DNA from 2 places in the Streptomyces sp. WAC07094 genome. Region 2 is predicted to be linked to the other one. Evidence: riboswitches for the same ligand, from Rfam matches in the RefSeq annotation. Region 2 holds a riboswitch; the other holds the start of a gene.

The links. Region 2 has a riboswitch for cyclic di-AMP ahead of RCR19_RS16055 (transglycosylase SLT domain-containing protein). Riboswitches for the same ligand answer to the same signal wherever they lie in the genome.
Region 1: linked by a shared signal. The riboswitch ahead of RCR19_RS10000 (M23 family metallopeptidase) and the one ahead of RCR19_RS16055 (transglycosylase SLT domain-containing protein) in region 2 are both predicted to bind cyclic di-AMP.

What each region holds. Positions count from the first base shown of each region.
Region 1 covers NZ_JAVMJZ010000001.1:2,285,981-2,290,644, reverse strand. Annotated here, with positions in the region: gene RCR19_RS10010 (pitrilysin family protein) at 198-1,550, shown strand; gene RCR19_RS10005 (pitrilysin family protein) at 1,547-2,935, shown strand; cyclic di-AMP (ydaO/yuaA leader) riboswitch at 3,204-3,414, shown strand; gene RCR19_RS10000 (M23 family metallopeptidase) at 3,428-4,180, shown strand; gene RCR19_RS09995 (GntR family transcriptional regulator) at 4,403-4,664, shown strand, end outside.
Region 2 covers NZ_JAVMJZ010000001.1:3,648,961-3,653,624, reverse strand. Annotated here, with positions in the region: gene RCR19_RS16065 (FAD-dependent oxidoreductase) at 29-1,231, shown strand; gene RCR19_RS16060 (HAD family hydrolase) at 1,483-2,304, shown strand; gene RCR19_RS16055 (transglycosylase SLT domain-containing protein) at 2,298-2,786, opposite strand; cyclic di-AMP (ydaO/yuaA leader) riboswitch at 2,806-3,006, opposite strand; gene RCR19_RS16050 (CocE/NonD family hydrolase) at 3,344-4,664, opposite strand, start outside.

The DNA of each region.
Region 1 (4,664 bases), 1.4 Mb from region 2:
CGTCGCGGGGGTTCGCTCGGTGCGCGTGCCGAGCGCGTCAACCGGGCGTTCCGTCGTCCACCTCCCGTAATCACGGTCTCGCTCTGGGCGTACGCCGCCCGGGAACTTGTCCACTTGCGCGCGCGCTTGCATACAGTGACAGCACCGGCAGGAAACCGCGGTTTTCCGCGACGGCTTCCGCGAGCGAAGGGACGTACATGCCCATGGGTCACACGGCCACAGCCGAGGCAGGCTCCGGGGGCCTGACAGCGACCGAGCACCGCCTGGCCAACGGGCTGCGCGTGGTGCTCTCCGAGGACCATCTGACCCCGGTCGCGGCGGTGTGCCTCTGGTACGACGTCGGCTCGCGCCACGAGGTCGCGGGCCGGACCGGTCTCGCCCACCTCTTCGAGCACCTGATGTTCCAGGGCTCCGCCCAGGTCAAGGGGAACGGCCACTTCGAGCTGGTGCAGGGCGCCGGCGGGTCGCTGAACGGCACCACCAGCTTCGAGCGCACGAACTACTTCGAGACCATGCCGGCCCATCAGCTGGAGCTCGCCCTCTGGCTCGAGGCCGACCGCATGGGCTCGCTGCTCGCCGCGCTCGACGACGAGTCCATGGAGAACCAGCGGGACGTCGTGAAGAACGAGCGCCGCCAGCGCTACGACAACGTCCCCTACGGCACCGCCTTCGAGCGGCTGACGGCGCTCGCCTATCCGGAGGGCCACCCGTACCACCACACGCCGATCGGGTCGATGGCGGACCTGGACGCGGCCACGCTGGAGGACGCGCGCGCCTTCTTCCGCACGTACTACGCGCCCAACAACGCGGTCCTGTCCGTCGTCGGCGACATCGACCCCGAGCGGACGCTCGCCTGGATCGAGAAGTACTTCGGGTCCATCGCGTCCCACGACGGCAAGCCCGAGCCGCGCGACGGGTCGCTGCCCGAGGTCATGGGCCGGGAGCTGCGCGAGGTGATCGAGGAGGAGGTTCCGGCACGCGCCCTGATGGCCGCCTACCGGCTGCCGGAGGACGGCACGCGGACGTGCGACGCGGCGGACCTGGCGCTCACCGTCCTCGGCGGCGGGGAGTCCTCCCGCCTCTACAACCGGCTGGTGCGCCGCGACCGTACCGCCGTCGCGGCCGGGTTCGGCCTGCTGCGGCTGGCCGGGGCGCCGTCCCTGGGCTGGCTGGACGTGAAGACCTCGGGCGACGTCGAGGTGCCGGTCATCGAGGCCGCGATCGACGAGGAGCTCGCCCGGTTCGCCGAGGAGGGACCCACGGCGGAGGAAATGGAGCGCGCCCAGGCCCAGTTGGAGCGCGAGTGGCTGGACCGGCTCGGCACGGTCGCGGGCCGCGCCGACGAACTTTGCCGGTACGCCGTCCTGTTCGGTGACCCGCAGCTGGCCCTGACCGCCGTCCGGCGCGTGCTCGAGATCACGCCCGAGGAGGTGCAGGAGGTCGCCAAGGCCCGGCTGCGCCCCGACAACCGCGCCGTGCTCGTGTACGAGCCGGCCGAGGCCCCGGAGACCGCCGAGACCACCGACGAGAACGAGGAGTCGGCGAAGTGACCGAGCTTGCGACCATGCAGTTCCACCCGCAGCCCCAGGCCGGCGAGGCCAAGCCCTGGGCGTTCCCGGCGCCCGAGCGTGCGACGCTCGACAACGGCCTGACCGTGCTGCGCTGCCACCGCCCCGGCCAGCAGGTGGTCGCCGTCGAGGTACTCCTCGACGCGCCGCTGGACGCCGAGCCCGCCGGTCTCGACGGCGTCGCCACGATCATGGCGCGCGCCTTCTCCGAGGGCACCGACAAGCACTCCGCCGAGGAGTTCGCCGCCGAGCTGGAGCGCTGCGGCGCCACCCTCGACGCGCACGCCGACCACCCCGGCGTCCGGCTCTCCCTCGAGGTGCCGGTCTCCCGCCTGGCCAAGGCGCTCGGGCTGCTGGCCGACGCGCTCAGGGCGCCGGCGTTCGCGGACAGCGAGGTGGAGCGCCTGGTGCGCAACCGCCTCGACGAGATCCCGCACGAGATGGCCAACCCGGCCCGCCGCGCCGCCAAGGAGCTCTCCAAGGAGCTGTTCCCGTCGTCCTCGCGCATGTCGCGTCCGCGCCAGGGCACCGAGGCGACGGTCGAGGACATCGACTCCGCCGCGGTCCGCGCCTTCTACGAGCGCCATGTGCGCCCGGCGACGGCCACCGCCGTCGTGGTCGGCGATCTGACCGGCATCGACCTCGACGAGCTCCTCGGCGAGACGCTCGGCGCCTGGACGGGCTCGCCGGCCGCACCCCGCCCCGTCCCCCCGGTGACGGCCGACGACACCGGCCGCGTGATCATCGTGGACCGTCCCGGAGCCGTTCAGACGCAGCTGCTGATCGGCCGCATCGGTGCCGACCGCCACGATCGTGTGTGGCCCGCTCAGGTGCTCGGCACGTACTGCCTGGGCGGCACCCTCACCTCCCGCCTGGACCGGGTCCTGCGCGAGGAGAAGGGCTACACCTACGGAGTGCGCGCGTTCGGCCAGGTGCTGCGGTCCGCGCCGGACGGCACGGGTGCGGCGATGCTCGCCATCAGCGGCTCCGTCGACACTCCGAACACGGGACCGGCGCTGGACGACCTCTGGAAGGTGCTCCGCACGCTCGCGGCCGAGGGTCTGACCGACGCGGAGCGCGATGTCGCGGTGCAGAACCTCGTGGGAGTGGCACCGCTCAAGTTCGAGACCGCGGCCGCGGTCGCGAGCTCGCTCGCCGACCAGGTGGAGCAGCACCTTCCGGACGACTACCAGGCGACGCTGTATCAGGCGCTTGCCGCGACGGGCACGGTGGAGGCCACGGCAGCCGTCGTGAACGCGTTCCCGGTGAACCGGCTGGTGACCGTGCTGGTGGGCGACGCCGCGCAGATCGAGGAACCCGTCAAGGCGCTCGGAATCGGCGAAGTGAGCGTGGTGGCGGCCGAGTAGGCGGACGCCCCGCGCCCGCAGGAGCAAAATCCGTGCGCGCGGGAAGCCGTTGAAGTCGCCTCGCACGTCGGGCGCGGCTTCGGTGCGGGCCCCGGTGATTTCGGTCACCGGGGCCCCGCCTCTTGGGCTTTGTCCGTATTGCCACAGAGACGGCCGCTCTGCCCTGTGGGATGCGCTACAAACCCTCTGATCGGTTTGCCGATCGAAACAGGGCCCTCTTAGCGTCATCCGGGCTGTCCGTCAGGCACTGCGCCGCATCCGCGGCACCGGACAGCCATCGCCGAGTCCCCGTACGGCGCGAGCCAGGGGAGCCGGGGACCCACCCTCCTGTGCCGCCTTCGTGGCCGGAGGGGCCCGCTGCCGCCGTCCTTGTGGCCGGAGCGGGCCCGATCCCTGGGGTGAATCGGGCGCGCAGCCCGTAGGAGACCTTCCTGCTCCGAACCCGTCAGCTAACCCGGTAGGCGAGAGGGAAGGAAAGGACCAGCCACACACATGGCGTTCACCTGCGCCACCGGGAAGCACCGCCGTCCGAGCCGCGTGAAGCGCACGACCACGAACGCCGTGGGCGTCGCCGCGCTCACCACCACCGGCGTCATCGGTGCCCTGGCAGCTCCGGCGTTCGCCGCCGGCACCCCTGTCGAGCAGACCGGACTGATCCGGGCCGTCAGCATGGGCGACGAGGTCGCCGCGAAGATCGACGCCCAGGCCGCCGCGCAGAAGCAGGCGGCCGAGCTGAAGAAGGCCGAGGAGGCCGCCCGCAAGCGTGCCGCGGAGAAGGCGGCACAGGAGCGCGCGGCCAAGGTACGCGCCGCCCGTGAGGCCGAGCGCCGGCGCCTGAACGCCTTCGTGGCGCCGGTCTTCCACTCCTACGTCTCCACCGGGTACAGGACAGGCGGCTCCCTGTGGTCCTCCGGTTCGCACACCGGCATCGACTTCCACGCCGCCGGCGGCACGCCCGTGCACGCGGTCGGCTCCGGCACGGTCGTCGAGACGGGCTGGGGCGGTGCGTACGGCAACCAGATCGTCATCAGGATGAACGACGGCACCTACACGCAGTACGGCCATCTGTCGTCCATCGGGGTCTCCGCGGGCCAGCGGGTCACTCCCGGCCAGCAGATAGCCCTCTCCGGGGCCACCGGCAACGTCACCGGGCCGCACCTCCACTTCGAGGCCCGTACGTCCCCGGAGTACGGCTCGGACATGGACCCCGTCGCGTATCTGCGCGCTCACGGTGTGAACGTCTGACGATCCGCCTTCGGGGTCCGGCGATCCGCTTCCTGGAGGCGCACATGAAACGAGGACGGCCCCGGCTCCCGAGCCGGGGCCGTCCTCGTTTCGAACGACTGTCTGTCCAAAAAATATCCATGGATTCCGGCCCGCCGTCGGAAATTGCGAAGCGCTGCAATAGAGTCGGGTGAACACACGTCAGTCGACGACGTTTCGCGGTGATTAAGGCGGAGGTCGGACATGCGTATTCCGGCGCACTCGGTATGCACGGCGATCCGTGACGACATCGTCTCCGGTGTCCACGAGCGCGGCAGCCGGCTCACCGAGGAGCTTCTCGCGCGCCGGTACGGAGTCTCCCGCGTCCCCGTGCGGGAGGCGCTGCGGACGCTGGAGGCCGAGGGCTTCGTCGTCACCCGCAGGCACGCGGGCGCGTGTGTGGCGGAGCCCACCGAGCAGGAGGGCGCGGATCTGCTGGACATGCGGATGCTGCTCGAGCCGCTCG
Region 2 (4,664 bases):
GGCACGTAGCGTCCTGGGGAGGGACTTCGTGATTCAACCGGTAGCAATCATCGGCGCCGGGCCGTTCGGCTTGTCCACCGCCGCCCATCTGCGGGCGCGCGGAATCCCGGTGCGCGTCTTCGGCGACCCCATGGTGAGCTGGCGCGACCACATGCCGGAGGGCATGCTCCTCAAGTCCACCCCGGCGGCCTCGAACCTCGACGCCCCACAGCGCGGGCACAACCTGGTCGACTACTGCGACGCCGCCGGCATCCCCCGGCTGGTGACGGACGAGGACATCGTCCCCGTCGAGACGTTCATCGCCTACGGGCGGTGGTTCCAGGAGAAGCTGGTGCCCGAACTCGAGCAGGTCCGGGTGGTCTCCGTGGACCGACGACCGGGCGGCGGCTTCGAGTTGAAGCTCGACTCGGGCGAGACGTTCGCCGCCCGGGCGGTCGTGGTGGCGACGGGTCTGTCGGGGCTCGCGCATCTGCCGACGGAGCTGGCGGCGGCCGCGGTGGACGGAGCCACGCCCACGGGCCCGTTCTCCCACAGTTCCCAGCATCACGATCTGACCCGGTTCTCCGGCAAGGAGCTGATGGTCATCGGGGCTGGGCAGTCCGCGCTGGAAACGGCGGCGCTGGCGGCGGAGGCGGGCGCGCGGGTGCGCGTGGTCTCACGCGGCCACGGCAGGGTCGCCTTCGGCGCTCCTCCGTGGAACCAGCCCAGGCTGCGACCCGAATCGCCCTTCGGCCGCGCCTGGTCGCTGTGGGCGCTGACGTACTACCCGCACCCGTACCGCTTCCTGCCCGAGCAGACCCGCCACTACCTGGTCCGCCGCGTTCTCGGTCCGCTCGGCGCCTGGTGGCTGAAGGACCGCTTCGACGGCAAGGTCGAGGTGTGTGAGGTCGCCGGCGTCGTCGGCGCCTCCGCGTCCGACGGCAGCCCGGCCCTGACGGTCCGGACCCATGCGGGGAGCACGGAGGAACTGACCGCCGACCATGTCATCGCCGCAACCGGCTACCGCGTGGACATCGCCGCGATGGACTTCCTGGGGCACGAGCTGCGCACCCGGCTCGCGGTGAGCCGGGGCGCGCCGCGGCTCGGCGCGGGATACGTGTCCTCCGTCCCCGGCCTGTACTTCACGGGCCTCCCGGCGGCGGCCTCGTACGGACCGGTGATGCGCTTCGTGTGCGGGACGGAGTTCGCGTCCCCGCGGCTGGCGAAGCATCTGGCGGCGGCGCACGCCTGACCGGAGCGCGGGGGCGTGACACCGTTGCGTCCCCGCCGATCCGGGCGGCAGCCGGGACCCGGACCGCATGCGGCACAAGGGCCCGCATCGGTGAAGTGCCGTCCGGCGCACCGGAGTCGGGCCACGGGCGGAGATGCCGGACGCCGGTGGTGCGAGGCGGCACCGCGGTCGCGGCGCGGAGTGCACGGGACGGCGGACGTGGTCCGGTTCTCGCTGAACCGTGGGTGCGTTTCCATCCGTATTCTCTGATCATGGCCGCACCCCTCACGTACTCACTCATCGCCACTGACCTGGACGGAACGCTGCTCCGTGGTGACGACACGCTCTCCGACCGGTCAAGGGCCGCTCTGGCGCGGGCCGCTGCCGCCGGCGCCCGGCATCTCGTGGTGACGGGCCGCCCGGCGCCCAGGGTGCGGCCGCTGCTCGACGACCTCGGCAGCAAGGGGCTCGCGGTGTGCGGACAGGGCGCGCAGGTGTACGACGCCGGCGCGGACCGGCTGCTGTTCTCGGTCACCCTGGACCGGGAGTTGGCCGAGACCGCGCTGGGCAAGATCGAGGCCGAGGTGGGGCAGGTGTACGCGGCCGTCGACCAGGACGGAGTGGACGGGCTCACACTCATCGAACCCGGCTATCTGATGCCGCACCCCACACTGCCCGCGGTGCGGGTCGAGCGCCGCGACGATCTGTGGTGCGAGCCCATCAGCAAGGTGCTGCTGCGCCATCACGCCCTGTCCGACGACGAGTTGGCGACGGTGGCCAGGGGAGCGGTGGGGTCCCTTGCGTCGGTCACCATGTCCGGGCCGGGCACCGTCGAGCTCCAGCCGTGCGGCGTGACCAAGGCGACGGGGCTCGCGCTGGCCGCAGGTTTCCTGGACCTGAGCCCCTCGGAAACCGTCGCCTTCGGTGACATGCCCAACGACATCCCGATGTTCGAGTGGGCGGCGTACGGCGTCGCTATGGCCAACGCCCACCCCGAACTGAAAGCGGTCGCCGACGAGATCACGACGTCGAACGAGGACGACGGCATCGCCGTCGTCCTCGAGCGACTGTTCCCCGAAGACCGATCTCAGTAGGCGCTGTAGACGTTGTCGATCGAGCCGTAGCGGTGGGCGGCGTAGTTGCACGCGGCCGTGATGTTCGCGACCGGGTCGTAGGGGTCGAAAGCGGTACCCGGCACGTGGTACGCCCGGAAGGTCGGGTCGATGACCTGGAGCAGCCCCTTGGACGGGATGCCCTTGCGGGCGTTGGAGTCCCAGAGGTTGATGGCGCGGGGGTTGCCCGACGACTCGCGCATCACGTTGCGGTAGATGCCGTTGTAGCTGCCGGGGATTCCGCGCTCGGCCATGATGGCCAGGGACTGGCGGATCCAGCTGTCCAGGGAACCGGCGCGGGACGCAGCGCTGGTGACCTTGGCCGGAGCCGCCGACGGGGCGGCGGAGGCGCAGGTCGCACCCAGGATGGGGAGGGCGAGAACGGCTGCTCCGGTACCCGCGACTGCGAGAGTGCGGGTGAGGCGGGAGGCCTTGGAGTTGCGGTCCCGACGGCGTGCGGGCAGGGCGAAAGCGGACACGTTGTATTCCTCTCCGTCGCCTGCGAGGTGAGCTGTCGGGTTCGGGCGGGGAGGTGCCCGGCCGTGTCCTCGCTGCCGAGGCACGGCTTCACCCCGAGCCGTTCCGGTGCTGTGTCCGGTTCGGCGACCTACTTGGGTCCCCCGCTCCTGCCGTTATGGGGTCGAAGGCTTCTCGAGCGGCGGCAGGATTCGGCGTTCCGCTCGGGTCGAATGGAAGGTATGCGAACGCACATGCCAGGAACAAGCCCGGAAATCACTTCCTGACCCAATTGACCCCGGTAATCGGGAATAGGGGGTTTGATCCACATTGCCGAAACGGGTGCAACTCACCTGCCGCGAACGGCTTGTTGACGAGGGTGACCGGAAGGGTCGCAACAGGGGGCAAGCGACCCATTTCACCCCGACCAGCCAAGGGTGTGATGACTTGATTCGGGTGATATGTCCGTATCTGAAGCGAGGTCGCCCTCGGGCGCTCGATTGAAGCTCCCGAGTGCGCAATTCGGGCATTTCATTACACAAGGGATGGAGGCGTGGGCCGGCGTCTAGCCCGTCGTGCGGGGGATCCGCCTCTGCCATGTCCGGTGGAACACCACGTCGTAGCCGTCCTTGCAGACGATCTCGTTCGAGGTGACGAAGTCGGCGGCGGTGCAGGTGATCTCGGAGTGGGCCTCCACCCTCGCGTCCCATCCCCGCTCCGGGCGGTGCAGCCGGATCGACCAGTCGCAGCGGGTGCGGGCGGTCGACGGATCCGCGTCCTCGACGGTGTACGCCTCCAGCGCGTCCTCGGTCACTTCCAGGCCGTCCGGATACACCTGGGTGCCGTTGCGGCGCGGGTCGACCACCAGGAGCCATTCGCCCTTGGCCATGTCCCGTACCGACAGGCGCTCCGGACGCGGTTCGTCGAGCACGGCTGCGGCGCTGACACCGAGCGGCGCGGACTGCTCGGGCTCCTCGAAGGCGATGCCCGCTGCCGACTCCGGTACACGAACGGGAAGTTCGAGCGCGCTGCCCGTCGGGTGCAGCGCGAAGCCGGCCTCCGACTCGGGCTGCGGCCACAGCCAGGGCCAGTACGCGGAGGAGACGGCGAGGCGGATGCGGTGGCCGGCACCGAAGGCGTGGCCGATGCCGCTCAGTTCGAACTCCACGTCCTCGGCCGAGCCGGGGATCCAGGGGACCGCCCGGCCGGGACCCCGGCGCGCCGACAGATTGAGGGTGCCCCGGGTGACCAGCGTCGACGCCCCGTCGGGCGCCACGTCGCAGAGCCGGACGACCACCTGACCGCGCTCCACAGGACAGGCGATCCGCAGCCGTACCCGGGGCCGCCCCAGCACCCAGGTCTCCTCGGTCGCCGCGAACTCGAAGCACGCCGATCTCGCGTCCTCCTCACGCTGGTCGGGCGGCAGGTCCGCGTCGTCCCCCCGCGGGACGAAGCGGCCCGCGTCGAGACCGGTGTGCATCGGGGACCGTACGAGCACCGGGGTGCCCTGGAGCGCGTACGAGATGCGGCTGACGTTCGGCGACGGCCAGGACGGCTCGCCGACCCAACGGCCCGGCAGCACGTCGTAGCTCGTCGCCGGCGGGTGCGGGTCCGTGACGTAGGCCCGCAGCAGCGGCTCGGCCATGACCCCCGTGTCCTCGCCCTTGAGCCAGTGGTCCCACCAGCGGAGCGTCTCCTGGAGGAAGCCGATCGCAGGTCCGGGCAGCCCGTGGTCCGGATAGTGGTGCGACCAGGGCCCGATCAGGCCGCGGACACGATCGGAGGGGAGGTGCTCCAGGATCCGGAGCACGGTGTCCCGGTACGGGTCGAACCAGCCGCTCACGGCGAGCACCGGCGCCCGGAGCCCCTCATGGTCCGCGGGAGCG